DNA from 4 places in the Hydrogenophaga sp. GW101-3F08 genome. Region 3 is predicted to be linked to each of the others. Evidence: predicted binding sites of a transcription regulator. Region 3 holds the regulator's gene; each other region holds the start of a gene.
The links. The regulator FNR, encoded in region 3, switches genes on or off when oxygen is low (the NO sensors DNR and NnrR bind a similar motif). The targets are predictions, from matches to a motif close to TTGATNNNNATCAA.

Region 1 (4,595 bases), on a different contig from region 3:
ACGAGAACATGGACGGCGTGGGGTCGGTGTAGCGGATATCGCTCTCGGGGCAGTGCAAACCCGTCGAGAACCGCCAGATCTGTTCAGCACCGTCTTCGGGCAACACATAAACCATCAGCTTGCCGCTGCCACGCTTGAGGCCGGCTTCGATGGCTTCCATCACGCGGGCCTGCTCGGTGGTGCCGATGCGGAAGCGGTCGGCCACCACGTCGAGCACCTTCACCGACGCGCTGGCCGGGGCGGTCCGGGACACTTTGGCCTTCGTGGTCTTGGCGGCCTTGGCATCGGGCACGGGCGTGGCGCGCTGCACCACGCGCTCGGCCTGCACGCGCGTGTAGCCGCTGGCCGAGAGCCATTGTTCGATTTCTTCGGGCGTGGTGCTGGCGGGCAGCTCCACGGGAAAGGTCACCACCAGACGGGGATCAAAACCGTGTGCCCCCACACTCCCCAAGGGGGCTGATTCACCTTGGGGCGGCCCGGCGGTGAATCCCGCCGCTCGCTTCTGCAGCTCGGCGTAGATCGACTCCGGCGAGTCGTGCCGCACCGGCAGCGCGGTCTCGCGGTCGAACAGCTCGGCGCCGCGTGCGAACAGGAGCTTCAGGTGGTCGTTCAGCTCGGTCATCGTGCCCACGGTCGAACGCGAGGACCGCACCGGGTTGGTCTGGTCGATCGCGATCGCGGGTGGCACACCTTCCACCCGGTCCACCGCCGGCTTGTCCATGCGGTCGAGGAACTGGCGCGCGTAGGCGCTGAAGGTCTCGACGTAGCGGCGCTGGCCCTCGGCGAACAGGGTGTCGAACACCAGGCTGGACTTGCCCGAGCCGCTGGGCCCGGTGACCACCGTGAGTTCACCGGTGCGGATGTCGAGGTCGATGTTCTTCAGGTTGTGCTGGCGCGCGCCGCGGATGCGGATCAGCCCGGTGCCGCCCTCGGCCGTGCGGCCCGCCTCCCCGGCGACGGCTGGAGAAACAGGCGTATCGGCCGACAAGAGTTCGGCGGGCAGGAAGGCGTCGGACATGCGGGGGGGCTCCAGTGGGGGAGGCAAACATTCTACGGAGGGGTGACGGGGGTCACGGTCGCGTAGGTAATATCCACAATGCGGCACCCGGGCGAACTCACCAGACTCCCCCATGCGACAGATACAACCGGAGACAAACCCATGCAAACGACCACCTCGGGCACGCGCCGCGCGCTGACCCTCTGGGGCCTCGCCGCCCTGCTCGCCCTGAGCGCACCCGCCTGGGCCCAGTTGCGCATCGGCCAGCCTTCGGGCTTCACCGGCTCGGTGGCCGCTGGCGTGAAAGAGAACACCGAGGGCGCCAAGCTGTACCTGGACGCGGTGAACGCGCGCGGTGGTGTCAACGGACAGAAGATCGAGCTGATTTCGGTGGACGACAAGTTCGACCCGAAAGTCACGGTGGAGGCCGCGCGCGAGCTGGTCACCCGGCAAAACGTGCTGGCCCTGTTCCTGAACCGCGGCACACCCCACGCACAGGCCCTGCTGCCGCTGCTGAGCGAGCTCAAGGTGCCGCTGGTGGGCCCGAGCACCGGCGCCATGGCGCTGCACGATCCGGTCCACCCCTGGTTGTTCAACGTGCGCGCCACCTACCAGCGCGAGGCGGCCAAGGCCATCGAGCACCTGGCCAGCATCGGCATCGCACGCATCGCCGTGCTGGAAACCGACGACTCCTTCGGCGCCGATTCGGCCAAGGGCGCACTCGCCGGTTTCGCCAAAGCGGGCATCCAACCGGTGCTGCAGGACAAGTTTCCCCGCGACAAACCCGACTTCGCCGAGCTGGCCCCCAAGGTGCACCAGAGCAACGCCCAGGCGGTCATGATCATCGGCTCGGCCGGCAACACGGCCAACGCGGTGAAAGCGATCCGCGCTGCGGGTTCGCGCGCGCAGATCGTCACGCTCTCCAACAACGCCTCGGAAGGTTTCATCAAGCTGCTGGGCGAACACGCGCGCGGCGTGATCGTGACCCAGGTGTTTCCCAACGAGCGCTCGGTGGCGTTTCCCTTGATCAAGGAAGCGCTGGACCTGGCCAAGGCCAAGGGGCTGGACGGGGTGTCGCCCGCCATGATGGAAGGCTTTGCCGCGGCCAAGGTGCTGGTGGAAGGCCTGCGGCGCGCGGGCCCCAACCCGACGCCGGTGGCACTGCGCGACGCGCTCGAAGGCATCCGCAACTTCAACCTGGGGGGTCTGTCGGTCAGCTACAGCCCCACCAACCACACCGGGCTGGACTTCGCCGACCTGTCCATCGTGGACGCCACCGGCAAGTTCAGACGGTGACGCCCTCAGGTCGCCAGGACGTTCTCAGGACTTGGCGATCAGCACCGGCACCTTGGCGTGCGTGAGCACCTTCTGCGCCACGCTGCCCAGGATCAGCGCCTTGATGCCCTGGCGGCCGTGCGAGCCCATCACCACGAGGTCGCAGCCTTCCGCCTCGGCGGTTTCCAGGATGCCTTCGTACACCACGTTGCGCTCGATGGTGTCGCCCACGAAAGGCACGCCTTCGTCGGCGCAGACCTTGCCCAGCGCGTCCAGCGCCTGGCCGGCGGCCGACTTGGCCTCGGTCAGGTAGGCCTGCAGGCCGACCGCGGACGCGTCGCCAATGCCGATGTAGGGAAACGGGTCGAGCACATACACACCCACGACCTGGGCGCCCTGGCTCTTGGCGAGCCGCGCGGCGATGGTCGAGGCGTGGGCCGCCTGCTGGGAACCGTCGGTGGGAACGAGGATTTTCTTGAACATGGCATGCCTCCTGATGGGGGAAGTTGTTGCAGAAAGAACGCCACGGGTTTGCCGCAACGTCCGCGAAACCCATCTTAGCGGTCTGGCACGGCGCTGCGCTTGAGACGCGTCAAGATGGACGCCGCGTTCATGCCGTATCAGTTTGTCTTCATCGGCTGTACGTCCACCGCGCAGTACTTGAGTTCGGCGATCTTGCCCACCGGATCGAGCGCGGGGTTGGTCAGCAGGTTGGCCGCGGCTTCGGCGTAGGCGAACGGGATGAAAGCGGTGTCGCGCGGCATGCCGGCGTCGAACCGCACCGCCAGCGCCACACTGCCGCGCCGCGAACGCACCTGCGCCGCCTCGCCCGCCACCAGGCCGAGCCGCGCCGCGGTCTCGGGGTGCAGGCTGACCACCGGGCCGGGCTCCACCGCGTCCAGCACCTGGCTGCGCCGCGTCATGCTGCCGGTGTGCCAGTGTTCGAGCTGGCGCCCGGTGATGAGCACCAGCGGGTAATCGGCGTCGGGCGTCTCGGCCGGCGGCGTGAGCGCGGATGGCACCAGGGTGGCGCGGCCGGTGGGCGTGGGGAAATGGTCGGTGAACACCACCGGGTGACCGGGGTCGCTCTCGTTGTCCACCGGGTAGGTGACGGCTCCTTCGCGCTGCAACCGCGCCCACGACAGCCCGGCGATGCTGGGCATGAGCGCGCGCATTTCCTCGAACACGGCGCCGATGCCGTGGTCCGCGTCCACGCTGGCCGTGCCGTCGGGCGCGACGTCGTAGGCCCAGCCCAGGCCGAGGCGGCGCGCGAGCTGCTCGGTGATCCAGGCGTCGGCCCGTGCCTCGCCGGGCGCTGGCACGGCCTTGCGGCCGAGCTGCACGCAGCGGTCGGTGTTGGTCACGCTGCCGGTCTTCTCGGGCCAGGCGGTGGCGGGCAGCACCACGTCGGCCAGGCTGGCGGTCTCGGTCAGGAAGATGTCCTGCACCACCAGGTGGTCCAGCCGCGCCAGGGCCTCGCGGGCGTGGTGGGCGTCGGGGTCGCTCATGGCGGGGTTTTCGCCCTGGATCAGCATGGCGCGGATCTGGCCGTCATAAGCCGCGTTGACGATTTCCACCACGGTCAGGCCGGGCTCGCTGCCCAGCGTGCCGGCGGGCACGCCCCAGAGCCGCTCGGCTTTCTCGCGCGCGGCGGGTTCGGAGACGCGGTGGTAGTCGGGCAGCACCATGGGGATCAGGCCGGCGTCGCTCGCGCCCTGCACGTTGTTCTGCCCGCGCAGGGGGTGCAGGCCGGTGCCCGGGCGGCCGATCTGGCCGGTGATGAGCGAGAGCGCGATCAGGCAGCGCGCGTTGTCGGTGCCGTGGGTGTGCTGGCTGATGCCCATGCCCCAGAGGATCATGGCGCTCTGGGCCGTGGCGTAGGCGCGCGCCACCTCGCGCAGCGTGGCCGCATCGATGCCGCAGACCGGGGCCATGGCTTCGGGGCTGAAGTCGGCCACATGGGCCTTGAGCAGCGCGAAGTCCAGCGTGTGCTGCTCAATATAGGCGGTGTTGGCCAGCCCCTCGAAGATGATGGTGTGCAGCAGCGCGTTGAGCAGGGCCACGTCGGTGCCCGCCTTGAAGCCCAGGTGTTTCCAGGCCTGGCGCGCCAGCTCGGTGCGGCGCGGGTCGATCAGCACCAGCTTCATGCCGCGTTGCCTGATCGCGTTCTTGATCCAGGTCGCGCCCACCGGGTGGTTCTGCGCCGGGTTGGCGCCGATGATGAGCACCAGGTCGGCGTGCACCACGTCGCGCAGCGGGTTGGTGACCACCGCCGAGCCCAGGCCTTCCATCAGCGCGGCCACGCTGGAGGCGTGGCACAGGC
Region 2 (4,595 bases), on a different contig from region 3:
TGCAGGGCCTGCAGCAGGCGCAGGCCGTAGACCGCGCCGCTGGCGCCGGTGATGGCCACCAGCAGGCGACGAGGTTCAGGCAGTTGGGGGCTCATCGGGTGGCGGGGCGGTGTCTTGCAAGAGGCGCTGCAGGTCGTTGCGCACCCGGAACAGCACGGCCTCGGCCTGGTCCGGGTCGAAGTCCTCGTGCAGGCGCTTGCGCACGCCGTAGATGTTCAACTGGTGGTGCTGGGTGGGTTCGATGCCGTGGCGGCCCAGGCAGTGGCGCGCGCATTCCAGGGGGCAGCCGTCCAGGACCACGATGGGCCGCCCCGAGCGGGCTGTCTTTAGCAGGCTGGGCACGTCACCACCGATGCCCGCGATGCAGGACATCTCGGCCGTGCCCATGCGGTCCAGGCGCACCGCCACGTGGTTGGCCAGCTGCGCGGCGCTGGAGCACCCGGAGCACGCGTAGACGATGGGCAGCTTGGCTTCAGCGCGGGCCATGGCGGGGCTCCGGCGCCCACGACGGGCGCAACTGCCGCAGGCGGGACAGCACCGCCGTCGGCGCCCACGGCGCGAAGTCGAACACCGGCAGTTCCAGCGCGTCGAGCGCGTTCTTGACCACCAGGCCCAGCTCGGTGTCGCCCTCCATGGAGAGGCGGCGGTTGAAGAACAGGGTGTCGGGGTCGTCCAGCCGCTGCGCCAGGCGCAGGAAGTCGTGCGCGTTGGCGCTCAGGGTGAGCTCGGTGGCGGGCTGCGGCGCGCTGGCGCGAAACATTGTGCCCCGCCAGGCAAAGTCGAACTTCAGGCCGGCGTCCCGCACGTGGATGCGGATGCGCTGGCCCTGCAGGCGCTCGACCACGTCGGCGGGCAGCTGCCGCGCCAGCACCAGGTTGAGCCCGGTGACCAGCAGCAGCGAGCCGGGGTAGGCGGGCAGGCGCGAGAGCAGCGCGGCGAGCGGCGGCGGGACGGTGTGGCGCTGGGCGTTGGCAAGGGTGTTGGTCATGGGCGGTGGGGGTGTTCAGGCCAGGGCGGGTTCGACGCGCTCCTGCCCGGGCTGGCCGTGCCAGTAGCCGTTGCAGTCGCGGTCGGGCAGCAGGCCGAGCAGCGCGGCGCGCGCCGCCGGGCCGTTCAGCGTTTCGCGGCGCACCGCGTCGTACAGCGCGATCACCTCCGCCGTGTGCAACGACTGCGGGCTGATGCGCGCCACGTCCACACCCAGCGCCGTCAGATCGTCCCAGGCGTCGATCAGGCTGTGCACCCGCGCCGACTGGGTCTGGATGCCGTTGAGCACCAGGAACTCGGCGTTCTCGCGCGTCTTGAGCATCAGGCCGTCGGGGTGATCGATGCAGCTGAAGCGGCAGTCGTCCTTGGGCAGGTTGCGGTGGCGCGCCGTGAAGCAGCGGGCCGAAAACGCCAATGGCAGGCGGCCGTGCACGAACACCTCGGTCTGCAGGCCGGCCGGGCGCTGCTGCTGCAGCAGGGCCAGGTCTTTGCGCGGCATCTCCAACGGCGCGACCCAGCGCGATGCGCCCAGCGACGCCATCCATTGCAGCGTGGGGCCGTTGTAGACGTTGAGGTGCGGGCCGGCGACGAAGCCGCGCTGGCCGGTCAGCGCGCTCACCGCGCCCATGTCGTTGGCCTCGATGCCGAAGTCGGTGTTCGCCGCGATCTTCTGCATCGCGCTCACGTCCGAGCCCGATTCGAGCAGCACCTGGGTGGAGAGCACCGCGGTCTTGCCCGAAGCGCGCATCAGCTCGGCCACGTCCAGCCAGTCCGACAGGCGCAGCTCGTGGCGGCGCGAGCAGGTGACCTCGCCGAGGTAGACGATGTCCACCGCGGTCGCGGCCATGGCTTCGTAGAAGTCGAACACGGTCTGGCGCGGCCAGTGGTACAGCAGGGGTCCGAGGGATAGTTTCACTTCAGTTGTTCCAGTGTGTGCGGCGGCCCCTCACCCCAACCCTCTCCCCAGAGGGGCGAGGGAGTGAATGCCAAGCCTCCGGGGCGCGTGCCTTGCCAAGCACACGCCGAAGATCCGGCTCCGCCGGTCCAAGGGCGTGGTCCCCCTGGGGGGAAGCCGCGAAGCGGCGCAGGGGGGAGCCATCATTTCCACGGCCGGTGGTAGGCACCCAAGGTGTGCTGCTGACCTTCCGCGACTTGGTCGAGCGAGGCCATCCAGGCGCTTTTGGGCGTGTAGTGCTGGGGCTGGGCCTGGCAGCTGTCGATGGCCTCGCGCCAGACCTTCGTGACCTGGGCCACGTAGGACGGGCTGCGCTGGCGGCCTTCGATCTTGATCGCGCGCACGCCCATCTGCGCCAGCTGCGGCAACAGCGAGAGCGTGTTGAGGCTGGTCGGCTCTTCGATCGCGTAGTAGCTCGTGTCGTCTTCCACGTCGAAGCGGCCCTTGCACAGCGTGGGGTAGCCCGCGCTTTCACCGCTGGCGTAGCGGTCGATCAGCACACCGTTGAGCCGCGACTCCAGCCCCTTTGGCGTTTCCTGCCAGCGCACCGCCTTGGCCGGCGAACACACGCCGTGCGTGTTGGGCGACTCTCCAGTTACGTAGGACGAGAGCGCGCAGCGCCCTTCGACCATCACGCACAGGCTGCCGAAGCCGAACACCTCGATCTCCACCGGGGTCTTCTGCACCACCTGGCGCACCTGGTCGAGCGAGAGCACGCGCGGCAACACGGCGCGCGAAATGCCGAACTCGCGGTGGTAGAGGTTGATCGCCTCGTGGTTGGTGGCCGAGCCCTGCACCGAGAGGTGCAGCCGCAACGTCGGGTGGCGCTGCGTGGCGTAGCGCATCAGGCCCGGGTCGGCCAGGATCACCGCGTCCACGCCCAGGTTCACAGCCTTGTCCATCGCCTCGCGCCAGCGCTCCGGCTGCGCGGCCTGCGGGTAGGTGTTGAGCGCCATGAACACCTGGCAGCCACGCGCATGCGCGTAGGCCACGCCGCTGGCGATGGCCGCGTCGTCGAAGTTCAGGCCGGCGAAGTTGCGCGCGTTGGTGGCGTCGCGCAGGCCCAGGTAGACGCAGTTCGCCCCATGGTCCACCGCGGCCTTGAGCGCGGGCAGGCTGCCGGCCGGGCAGACCAGGTCCAGGGTGTTGGAATTTTCGTGCGTGCGGTCGATGGCCATGGGGGAGTTGCGTCGTGAAAAGGGCAGCGCGGACAGGCCGGTGCCAAGCGGGCGCGACCTTAGCAACCGCCCGCTGTGCGGGCGTTGACCTGGGTCAATGGGCTCATGGCTTGATTTGGCGCAAGTGGGTCTGGCCTCAAGCGCAGCCGCAGGCCGAGCCGCAGCCGGTGGCGGGTTGTTGCTGTTCCGCTTCTTCGAATTGCGGGAACAGCAGGTTGTTTTCCGTGTGGATGTGGTTGATCAGGTCGTCGGAGAACTGCGCGATGCCCGTGTACAGGGCGCGCCAGGTGTTGCAGGCGCCCATCGGCGGCGTGGCGTCGTTCGTCAGCGCCATCAGCCGGTCCAGTTGCACGCCGTGGCTGGTGTGCTCGCCGCGCATCACGTTGATCGGCCCGGCCGCCAGCGAGCGGCCACCGCTTTTGAGCAGAGGGAACAGGATCTGTTCTTCCTTCTCCATGTGGTCCAGCAACTCGGCCTCCATGATCTCCAGGTGCTCGGCCAGGCCGGCGGGCACGTCGGGGTTGTTGCAGTGCACCGCTTCCACGCGGCGCGCCATGCGGATCAGCTCGGGCAGCTGCTCGCGGTGCACCGCGTGGTAGCGCAGCAGGAGGTGGTCGACCATCGCCTCGGGCGATTCGGTGACGGGCAGGGTGTTCGGGCGCTCCAGCTGCGAGAGCTCGTCGAGCACCGCGTCCAGCGGCAGGCCCTTGCTGGCGCAGGCCTGTTGCAGCGGAATCTGGCCGCCGCAGCAGAAGTCGAGCTTGAGGCGGCGAAAGACCGCGGTGGAGCCCGGCAGGTCAACGGCGATCTGGCCGATGGCCTGCTGCGCGCGGTCGGCAGCGGCGGCTTGGGTGGGGCGGGCTTCGGTGGTGGTGTGGTTCATGGGGTTTCCTGAAATATGCATTGTGACTGCATGTATTAGAAGATAAAATTCATATGAAGTGAATATTTCCATAGAACAACACGGGGTATCCGAAAGAACGATGACCCACCGGCCCCGGGAGATCACCGCATGCGACTGACCCACTGGACCGACTACAGCCTGCGCGTGCTGATGTATTGCGCGGCCTGCACGCAGCGCGAGAAGCCCGCCACCATCAGCGAGATCGCCGGGGCGCACGGCATTTCGCGCAGCCACCTCACCAAGATCGTGATGACGCTCTCCGGCCTGGGCCTGCTGGAGACCACGCGCGGGCGGGGCGGCGGCCTGCGCCTGCTCAAGCCGGCGCACCTGATCGTGCTGGGCGACGTGGTCCGCCAGACCGAGACCGACTTCACCCTGGTCGAATGCTTCAGCGCCGAGCACAACACCTGCCGGCTCGAAGGCTATTGCCGACTCAAGGGCACGCTGCAAAAGGCGATGGACCGCTACCTCGCGGAACTCGACGGCGTGACGCTGGCCGATCTGCTCGAACCCATGCCCCCGGGCGCCGGCGTGCGCAAGGTTGTGCAGCTGAAGCATATTCCGGGGATGC
Region 3 (4,595 bases):
ACCGGTCCGCGCGCATGCGGCTCGACCAGTCACCCCTGTCGGCCGCCAAGTTCAGCAAGAAGTGGATCAAGCATGCGCTCTGGATCTTGTTTGCCCTTTGGACCGGCTTCACGTTCGTGGGCTACTTCACGCCGATTCGTGAGCTGACCTCGCTGTCCCTGGCGGCGTCCCTCGGCCCTTGGCAAACCTTCTGGATCTTCTTCTACGGGTTTGCCACCTATGGCAATGCCGGCTTCATGCGCGAACAGGTCTGCAAGTACATGTGCCCCTATGCGCGCTTCCAGAGCGCGATGTTCGACAAGGACACGATGATCGTCACTTACGACGAGAAACGTGGTGAGCCGCGTGGACCGCGTTCCAAGAAGGCGGACCCGAAAGCCCTGGGCCTGGGTGCGTGTGTGGATTGCACCTTGTGTGTGCAGGTCTGTCCCACCGGGATCGACATTCGAAAAGGCCTGCAATACGAGTGCATCGGTTGCGGGGCTTGCATCGATGTCTGCGATGAGGTGATGGACAAGGTGGGCTATCCACGTGGCCTCATCAAATACTCCACGCAAAATGGCATGGCGCAAGGGTGGAGCACCCGGCAGATGATCCGCCGCGCGATGCGCCCACGGGTCCTGGTGTATTCCGGCATTCTGCTGACCATCACCCTCGCCGTGATGATCAGCCTCTTCTTGCGCACCCCCCTCAAGGTCGACGTCATTCGTGATCGCGGCGTGCTGGCTCGCATGGTGGAGCAGGGGCGCATCGAAAACGTGTTCAGGCTGCAGGTCATGAACGCGACCGAAAGCACGCAGCGCTACGTGATCAGCGTGTCGGGGTTGCAGGGCATCACCATCGCGTCGGAAGCCGAGATTGAAGTGTTGCCCACGGAAGTCCGGTCTGCGGTGCTGCGGGTGCAGGTGCCACCCGATACGGCACCCAGCGGGTCCCACCCGATCCACTTCGAGATCCGGTCCACAGGGGATGAGGCATCCCAGGTAACCGAAAAAGCAGCCTTTCTTATCCCGCGCTGAAATGCGGACGTCGCCCATCCACCGACCACTCTGGAGTCTTCAATGAATACCGCAACCCTCAAAAATCCGGACCCTAAGCCTTCTGTCTCCTGGTGGCGCGTTCCCCACATGTGGCTGGTGGTGGGGGGACCATTGCTGGTGGTGGTCGCGAGCATCATCACCGCCGTCATTGCGGTGAAGGGCGCCGATCCCGTGCTCGACAAGGAAGACTACGAGCGCAACCTCCAGGTCGCGCGGTCGCTGCAAGGGCAGGCCCGCATTGACGCGCTGATCCAGCTGCAGCCCGCCCACCAGGCGCGCAATCACGCGGCCTCACCGGTGGTTCCAACCGACGAATAGGTGTGTGATGATCAAAGCTTCGTGAGGCGCATCACGACAACCTCCGAGTCAGCGACAGAACCCAAGGAGACAAAACAATGTGGGCTCAGCGATGGATGTGGATTGCATGGCCGGCTTTTCTGGTGGCCGCCGTACTGGAGATGATCGTGTTTGCCATGGTCGATCCCAGTGATCTGCACTGGTTCGGGCAACCGCTGGAGATGTCCAGGCAGGCCGTCTATACGATGGCCTTCTTTGTTTTCTGGCTGGTGACCATGGTGTCGAGCTCACTCACAGCGCTCTTGTCCATGTCCCCGTTCGAGGTCAACCGTTGTCCCGTTCCGTTGGAGGAGCGACCTCGCGACTGTGCCAAGAACGGTTCGTGTTCCTGAAGCAGTTTGTTGCTCAAAAATCAAGCCCCGCCCGAGCAGTCTCGGCGGGGCTTGGTTTTTGGGGTATGCCGGATGCGGGCCAGAAGCCGCTGCCTGAGTTCAGCGACAGGACTGTGGGTTGACGATCTGTTTGAGCGCGTCGGTGTTCTTGATGTGAACGTAGCGTTGCTTGACCTCGATCGTGCCTTCCTCGACGAACTTCGAGAACGTGCGGCTCACCGTCTCAAGCTTCATGCCGAGGTAGCTCCCGATTTCTTCCCGGGTCATGCGAAGAATCAGCTCCGACTGCGAGAAGCCTCGGGCATGCAGGCGCTGTACCAGATTGAGCAGGAAGGCGGCCAGCCGCTCTTCCGCCCTCATGCTGCCCAACAACAACATGACGCTGTGATCGCGCACGATCTCACGGCTCATGATCTTGTGCACATGGTGCTGCAGGGTTGTGAACTCTCTCGACAGCTGCTCGACATCGTCAAACGGCATGACGCAGACCTCGGCGTCCTCCAGCGCAATCGCATCGCAGGAATGGTGGTCACTGACGATGCCGTCCAGACCAATGATTTCGCCTGTCATCTGGAAGCCCGTGACCTGGTCCCGGCCGTCAGCCGTGGTCACACAGGTCTTGAAGAAACCTGAACGAACCGCATACAACGAGGTGAATTTGTCACCGGTGTTGAACAGCGCCGCTCCGCGCTTGATCCTGCGTCGCGAAGAAATCACGCTGTCGAGCTTGTCCATCTCTTCGGAATTCAATCCCATGGGTAAGCACAACTCGCGCAGGTTGCAGCTTGAACAGGCGACTTTGATGCTATGAACGTCCATATTTTTCCCGGAATTGCAGCCCGAGCTTACCCCATGGTTCCGCAGCCTGTCGAGCGAGCATCGGTTTCCAGAGACGGGAACTCAGGGTCAACCCGAGTATGACGGGTGGGCTTGATCAAGATCAAGGGGCTCGCCCTGTGCATGATGCACAGTAAAGCTGAAGAACTGGAGAATTGTTTGTGAGTCATGCCATTTCCAACGAATTGCTCAAGCGATTCGACGTCCCCGGACCGCGTTACACCTCTTATCCGACCGCTGATCGTTTCGTTGAAGCCTTCACCGAGCAGGACTATGTCCAGGCGCTGGAGCAACGCCGGGCCGGGTCGATGGCGTTGCCCCTGTCTCTCTACGTGCACATCCCGTTCTGCGAGTCGGTTTGTTACTACTGCGCCTGCAACAAGGTCATCACCAAGCACCATGAGCGCGCCGCCGAGTATCTGCGCTACCTGTCGCGTGAAGTCGATCTTCAGGTCCAGCATTTCGGTCAGGGGCACAGTGTTTCACAGTTGCACCTCGGTGGCGGCACACCCACTTTCCTCTCGGACGCCGAACTCGAAGACCTCATGGCCATGATCCGGCGAAACTTCACACTGGTGCCAGGCGGCGAATACTCGATCGAGGTCGATCCCCGAACCGTCACCGACCAGCGCCTGCAGACCCTGGCCAGACTGGGTTTCAACCGCCTGAGCTTTGGCGTGCAGGACTTTGACCCCGCTGTGCAAAAGGCGGTCCACCGCGTACAGCCGGCCGAGCAGGTGTTCGCGCTGGTGGACACGGCGCGCAAGATCGGGTTTGAGTCGGTCAATGTCGATCTGATTTACGGCCTGCCTCTGCAGACGCCCGAGTCGTTCTCCCGCACGCTGGCGCAAGTCAATGCCCTGCGCCCGGATCGCATTGCGCTCTACGCCTATGCGCATCTGCCCTCGCGTTTCAAGCCTCAGCGACGCATCATCTCTGCGGAGCTTCCCAGCGGCGGTGACAAGCTGTCCATGCTGTCGGCCTCGCTCGATGCGCTGATGGGCGCTGGATACGTTTATGTTGGCATGGATCACTTTGCCTTGCCGACCGATGCGCTGGCCGTGGCCAAGCGGCAGGGGCGCTTGCACCGAAACTTCCAGGGTTACAGCACCCAGCCAGACTGTGACCTGATCGCGCTGGGTGTTTCGGCCATCGGTCGCATTGGTGCCACCTACAGCCAAAACGCCAAGACGCTGGAGGAGTATTACGACGCGCTCGATCAGGGGCGACTGCCGATCGTGCGCGGGTTGGCCTTGACCCGCGATGATCTGCTGCGCCGGTCGGTGATCATGTCCATCATGTGCCAGGGGCAGCTCCAGTACGAGTCGATCGAACTTGGACACCTGATCGATTTCAAGACGTACTTCGCGCGCGAACTGGAGGCGCTGGCCGGGTTGGCCGAACATGGGCTGGTCACCATCGACGACAGTGGTGTGCAGGTGACGGCCACGGGCTGGTTCTTGGTGCGGGCCATTGCCATGGTGTTCGACAAGAACCTGCAGGTGGACCAGGACCGGGCACGTTTCTCCAAGATCATCTGATCGCTTGTTCGACTCGAAGCCCGAAGCACCCTGGGCTGCCGACTGCGCTACAGTGCCCTCATGCAGACTTCAATGGCGATCACGGCCCTTTTCATGGGGCTGGCCGGCGGGCCCCACTGCGTCGCCATGTGTGGCGCGGCCTGCGCAGGCATCGGTCGTGCCGCTGGTGAGCGGAGCACGCGCGCCTTGTGGACGTTCCAGCTCAGTCGCATGGTCGGCTATGCCTTGTTCGGTGCCTTTGCCGCCGGCTCGGTGCAAGGGCTGGCATGGTTGGGCACGAATACCACCGCCATACGTCCGGTCTGGACCATGTTTCATGTCGGGGCGTTGGTGCTGGGGGCCGTGCTGATCTGGCAGGCGCGCCAGCCGGCATGGATCGAAAATCTGGGGCAAACCGTCTGGCGCAAAGCCAGGCCCGTACTGACCACATTGGGGCAGCGTGCTCCGGTGGTGCTGGGCGTTGCCTGGGCACTCATGCCTTGTGGCCT
Region 4 (4,595 bases), on a different contig from region 3:
CGGCCGCCACCGCGCCCGCGCTCGAATCCAAGCCCCTGCACAGCCGCGAAGACATCGCCAAGGCGGCGCGGCTCAGCAGCAGCCAGGTGGTGATGATCGAAAAGATCCAGAAGCAGGCCGAGCCCGAGCTGGTCGCGGCCCTGAAGTCCGGCACGATCTCGCTCAACGCGGCGGCGGCTGTGGCCAGCCTGCCGGCCGAAGAGCAGAAGGCCGCCGCGCTGGCCGGCAAGGACGAGCTCAAGCTGGCGGCCAAGCGGGTGCGCGAGTCGCGGCGCAAGCCGCAGGACACGGATGCGGATGCAAGCGCGCAGCCGCAGGAGGCCCAGCCGCCCACCGACGAACTGACGGCCTTGCGCCAACAGGTGGCGCAGCTGCAGGCCGAGAACACCGCCCTGCGCCAGCAGGTGCAGGCCCTGCGCGGCCAGCTGGAAGAAGCGTCGGCGTAGACCCCGCGCCTACGGCGCCGGCCCGTGTTTCAGGCGCCAGACCAGCACCGCGCCCGCCACCGTGGCGGCAAACAGGCCCATGGCCACGGCGTTGAACAAAGCGCCGCTGGCGCGCAGGCCCAGGTCCGCGAGCCCCGGCCCGAGGCGCACCAGCAGCGACAGGTGCAGGGCCGCCAGCGGCAGGTAGAACAGCCCGCCGAACTGCAGCTTGACCCGCGCGATGGCCGGCAGGATCACCGGCGCGTGCCCCATCATCATGCTGACGATGAAGCCCAGCCCCAGGGCGTGCAGCGCGGCGTCGCGCAGCGGCAGGCCCAGCGCGGCCCCAGCCCAGGCGAGGCCCGCGATGGCGAGCCAGGCATAACCGCCCAACAGGCACACGGCCATGTAGCGCGTCAGGCCGTCGGCGTGGATGGTGCGGCGGGCGATGTCGAACACCCCCAGCCAGACGGCCAGCAGGAACAGCGCCACGCCGTAGAGCACGCCCCCGGCCATGGGCGCGAACATCGACCAGCCGGCGCCCCCGACCACGGCGGCCAGCACCAGGAGCAGCGAGAACCGGGCGCCGGGGCGCGCCCGCATCAGCCGGGTCATTTCCAGCCGCTCGGCGGCGATCGTCATCACCAGAAAACCGAACCACCAGGGCAGGCTGGCCACGTCACCCGGCCGGAACAGGAACACCAGGCCGCCCGCGAGCCAAGCCAGCGCGGCGGCCAACAGCAGCACCGTATGGGCCGCGCGCTGGCGGCGGACGATCACCAGGTTGACGGCCACGAAGACGGCCGCGGCCACCACGATCAGGACCGCGGCCACACCACCGAACCCGAGCAGCAGGCACAGCCCGCCCAGGCCGGAGGCCAGCGGCGCCAGCCAGGCCCCCGCGGCCTTGACGGCCACGGCCCGCTCGATGCCGATGACCGTGCCCAGGAAGCCGCAGATCATCAGGGCCGCGTGCGACAGCGCGGCGCGCCCCAGCCATGCGTGGGACTGCAACAGCTCGGGCAGTTGCACGCCGGCCCGCAACAGCCCCCCGGCGATGCCGCCCAGCAGGGCCATGGCCACGAGGGCCAGCAGCAGCGGCGCCAGCCGGCCACGGCGCGGCGGCGGGCGGGCGATGCGTGAGGCGCGCTCGGCCATCAGCGGTCCATGAAGCGCCGTGCGCGCTCGCTCAGGCGTTCCTCGCTCCAGGGCGGCTCCCAGACCAGCTCCACCTGGATCAGCATCTCGGGCGGCAGGTCCCGGTCCAGCTCGTTTTCGATCTCTTCGATGATCAGGTCGGTCACCGGGCAGGCGGCCGAGGTCATGGTCACCCGGGCATGCACCTTGTTGTCGGCCACGCTCACCCGGTAGATCAGGCCCAGGTCCACCACGTTGATGGAAACCTCCGGGTCCACGACACGTCGCAGCGCCTTGGCGATCGGTTCGAGCAGGGCGTCCGGGCCGTCGTAGGGAAAAGGGGTGGGTGTCATGGAAGGCTCCTGCGCGCCGGGCGGCACACCCGGCATTCAACCAATGACGCAGAAGTCGAGCACCACTTCGCCCGGTTCCCGACGCAGGTATTCCAGGGACACGGCGTCCCCGAAGGTCTGGCGGATCTGCGCCAGCAGGGGGATGGGATCGTGGTCGTTGACGAAGCGCATGGTTTCCCCCGGCTGCAGGCTTTTCAGCGCGCCGAAGATGGCGGCGTGGCGAAAGCGCTTGGCCACCCCGCGGGCGTCGAAGAGGTGAACGTTCTGGAGAGTCTGAGTGTTGCTCATGGGAACCTCGTGAAGAAGGAAGGGACGGAGTGGGACGGAAAGCACCGGTTGGCATCCCGCCGCCAGGCGCTGCGGTGATCGGCATGGGTGCCAGACAAGGCCGATCACACGCTTAAAGATGCATTTTTGATGAATCTATTTTAGACGCCGCCGGCAAAAGATTCATTTGACATGCATCAAATTCAGACCAACGGCGTGCCCCGGATGTCCGCCCACCGCAGGACCGCCAGCCCCCAGCCCGGCGCAGGCCGAGAACGACGGCGTGACCGTTGGTCGGGTGCTTTTCACCCAACAATCCAATAATCAATAGAATGTTTCCAATGAACAAGCGCAAACTCAAAGACCTGCTGTACGAGCAGGTGGCCCGCATCGGCAAGGCCCTGGGCAGCCCCAAGCGGCTGGAGCTGCTGGAGATGCTGGCGCAGGGCGAAAAGTCGGTGGACGTGCTCGCGGCCGAGCTGTCGATCGACATCAAGCTCGCCAGCGCCCACCTGAAGGCGTTGCGCGATGCGCGCCTGGTCACCAGCCGGCGCGAGGGCAAGTTCATCCACTACCGCCTGAGCGGGCCGGACGTGGCGGGCCTGGGCGTGAAACTGCGCGAGGTGGCCGAAGAACACCTGCTGGAGCTGCGCATGGCACTGAACCAGATGGTGGCGCAGCCGGACCAGCTCGCCTCGGTGGACCGCCAGGCGCTGATGGCGCAGGCGCAGCGCGGCGAGGTGGTGGTGATCGACGTGCGGCCGCAGGACGAGTTCGATGCGGCCCACCTGCCGTATGCGCGCTCCATGCCGCTGGCCGAGATCGAAAAGCGGCTGGCCGCGCTGCCGCGCGACAAGGAGATCGTCGCCTACTGCCGCGGGCCGTTCTGCCTGCTGTCGGACGAAGCCGTGGCGCTGCTGCTCGCGCGCGGCTACCGCGCGCGCAAGGTGTCCGACGGCGTGAGCGAGTGGCAGGCCGCGGGTCTGCCACTGGTGCTGCCGTCGGCCGGGTGACCCCCTCTTCAGGAACCCTCCATGCGTTCGGTGCTTTTCATCCTCAACGACGCGCCCTATGGCAACGAGCGCGCCTACAACGGCCTGCGGCTGGCCGGTGCCATGACCGCCAAGGAAGGCGTGCAGGTGCGGGTGTTCCTCATGGCCGATGCCGTGGGCTGCGCCAAGGCGGGCCAGAAGGTGCCCGAGGGCTACTACAACCTGCAGCTCATGCTGGGCAAGGTCTTGCGCAAGGGCGAGGTGGCGCTGTGCGGCACCTGCATGGACGCGCGGGGCCTGGGCGCGGCGGAACTGGTGGAGGGCGCGCAGCGCTCCACCCTCGCGCAGCTCGCCGACTGGACCACCGAGGCCGACCAGGTCCTGGTCTTCTGAATCCCACGAAAGCCCACCATGTTTGCAGGTCGCCGCAACGTGCTTCTGCTGGCCAGCAGCCAGGCCCTGATGCTCTCGGCCATCGTGCTGTCGATGAGCCTGGCCGCCATCCTGGGCGCCCTGCTGGCGCCCGACAAAAGCCTCGCCACGCTGCCGGTGGCGGCGATGGTGGTCGGCACGGCCATCGCTTCGCTGCCCGCGGCCCTGCTGATGCGCCGCTGGGGCCGCCGCTCGGGTTTCCTGATCGGCGCCAGCCTGGGGGTGGTGGGCAGCGCACTGGCCGGGCTGGGCCTCTGGCAGGGCTCGTTCGGGCTATTCACCCTGGGGCACCTGCTGCTGGGCAGTTACCAGGGTTTTGCCAACTACTACCGCTTCGCCGCCGCGGAGGCGGTGGACACGGCGCACACCACCCGCGCGATTTCCTGGGTGGTGGCCGGCGGGGTGGTGGCCGCGTTTGTAGGGCCGCAACTGGGGCAATGGGGGCGCGACTGGTTCATCGCCGGGCCGTTCGTGGGCTCGTACCTGGCGCAGGCCGCGCTCAGCGTGGTGGCGCTGGGCCTGCTGTCGCAGGTGCGGCTCAAGCCGGTGGCGACGGCCGCCACGGGCACGGCCCGTTCCGTGCGGGAGCTCCTGTCCCAGCCCTTGCTGCTCACGTCGATCCTGGGCGCGGCGGTGGGCTACTCCGTGATGATCATGGTGATGACGGCCACGCCGCTGGCCATGCTGGGCTGCGGCCTGCCGGGGCAGAGCGTCACGCCGGTGATCCAGTGGCATGTGGTGGGCATGTTCGCGCCGTCGTTCTTCACCGGCCACCTCGTCAAGCGCTTTGGCGCGCCACGCATCATGCAGACCGGCTTCGTGCTGCTGCTGGCGCATGTGGCCGTGGCGCTCTCGGGGCTGGAGTTCCTGCATTTCGTCTCGGCGCTGGTCCTGCTCGGCGTGGGCTGGAATTTCGCCTTCGTGGGCGGCACCGCCCTGCTCACGCAGACCTACCGCCCGGCCGAACAGCTCAAGGTGCAGGCGATCAA

Region 1: the regulator FNR is predicted to act here: its motif matches at 2,855-2,868, upstream of AC07YZ_RS17365 (universal stress protein).
Region 2: the regulator FNR is predicted to act here: its motif matches at 3,205-3,218, upstream of ubiU (ubiquinone anaerobic biosynthesis protein UbiU).
Region 4: the regulator FNR is predicted to act here: its motif matches at 2,370-2,383, upstream of AC07YZ_RS18235 (DUF2249 domain-containing protein).

Annotation. Positions count from the first base shown of each region.
Region 1 covers NZ_JBWKZP010000007.1:21,028-25,622, reverse strand. Annotated here, with positions in the region: gene AC07YZ_RS17375 (excinuclease ABC subunit UvrA) at 1-622, opposite strand, end outside; gene AC07YZ_RS17370 (ABC transporter substrate-binding protein) at 1,160-2,293, shown strand; gene AC07YZ_RS17365 (universal stress protein) at 2,318-2,755, opposite strand; gene fdhF (formate dehydrogenase subunit alpha) at 2,893-4,595, opposite strand, start outside.
Region 2 covers NZ_JBWKZP010000016.1:9,618-14,212, forward strand. Annotated here, with positions in the region: gene AC07YZ_RS24875 (UbiX family flavin prenyltransferase) at 1-95, opposite strand, end outside; gene AC07YZ_RS24880 (putative zinc-binding protein) at 76-486, opposite strand; gene ubiT (ubiquinone anaerobic biosynthesis accessory factor UbiT) at 473-988, opposite strand; gene ubiV (ubiquinone anaerobic biosynthesis protein UbiV) at 1,004-1,903, opposite strand; gene ubiU (ubiquinone anaerobic biosynthesis protein UbiU) at 2,086-3,120, opposite strand; gene ytfE (iron-sulfur cluster repair protein YtfE) at 3,257-4,003, opposite strand; gene AC07YZ_RS24905 (Rrf2 family transcriptional regulator) at 4,133-4,595, shown strand, end outside.
Region 3 covers NZ_JBWKZP010000002.1:800,814-805,408, forward strand. Annotated here, with positions in the region: gene ccoG (cytochrome c oxidase accessory protein CcoG) at 1-1,019, shown strand, start outside; gene AC07YZ_RS09380 (nitrogen fixation protein FixH) at 1,062-1,358, shown strand; gene AC07YZ_RS09385 (hypothetical protein) at 1,436-1,729, shown strand; gene fnr (fumarate/nitrate reduction transcriptional regulator Fnr) at 1,829-2,548, opposite strand; gene hemN (oxygen-independent coproporphyrinogen III oxidase) at 2,728-4,107, shown strand; gene AC07YZ_RS09400 (sulfite exporter TauE/SafE family protein) at 4,180-4,595, shown strand, end outside.
Region 4 covers NZ_JBWKZP010000007.1:224,305-228,899, reverse strand. Annotated here, with positions in the region: gene AC07YZ_RS18250 (ParB N-terminal domain-containing protein) at 1-446, shown strand, start outside; gene AC07YZ_RS18245 (DUF8744 domain-containing protein) at 456-1,583, opposite strand; gene AC07YZ_RS18240 (metal-sulfur cluster assembly factor) at 1,583-1,915, opposite strand; gene AC07YZ_RS18235 (DUF2249 domain-containing protein) at 1,952-2,203, opposite strand; gene AC07YZ_RS18230 (ArsR/SmtB family transcription factor) at 2,524-3,195, shown strand; gene AC07YZ_RS18225 (DsrE/DsrF/TusD sulfur relay family protein) at 3,217-3,567, shown strand; gene AC07YZ_RS18220 (MFS transporter) at 3,586-4,595, shown strand, end outside.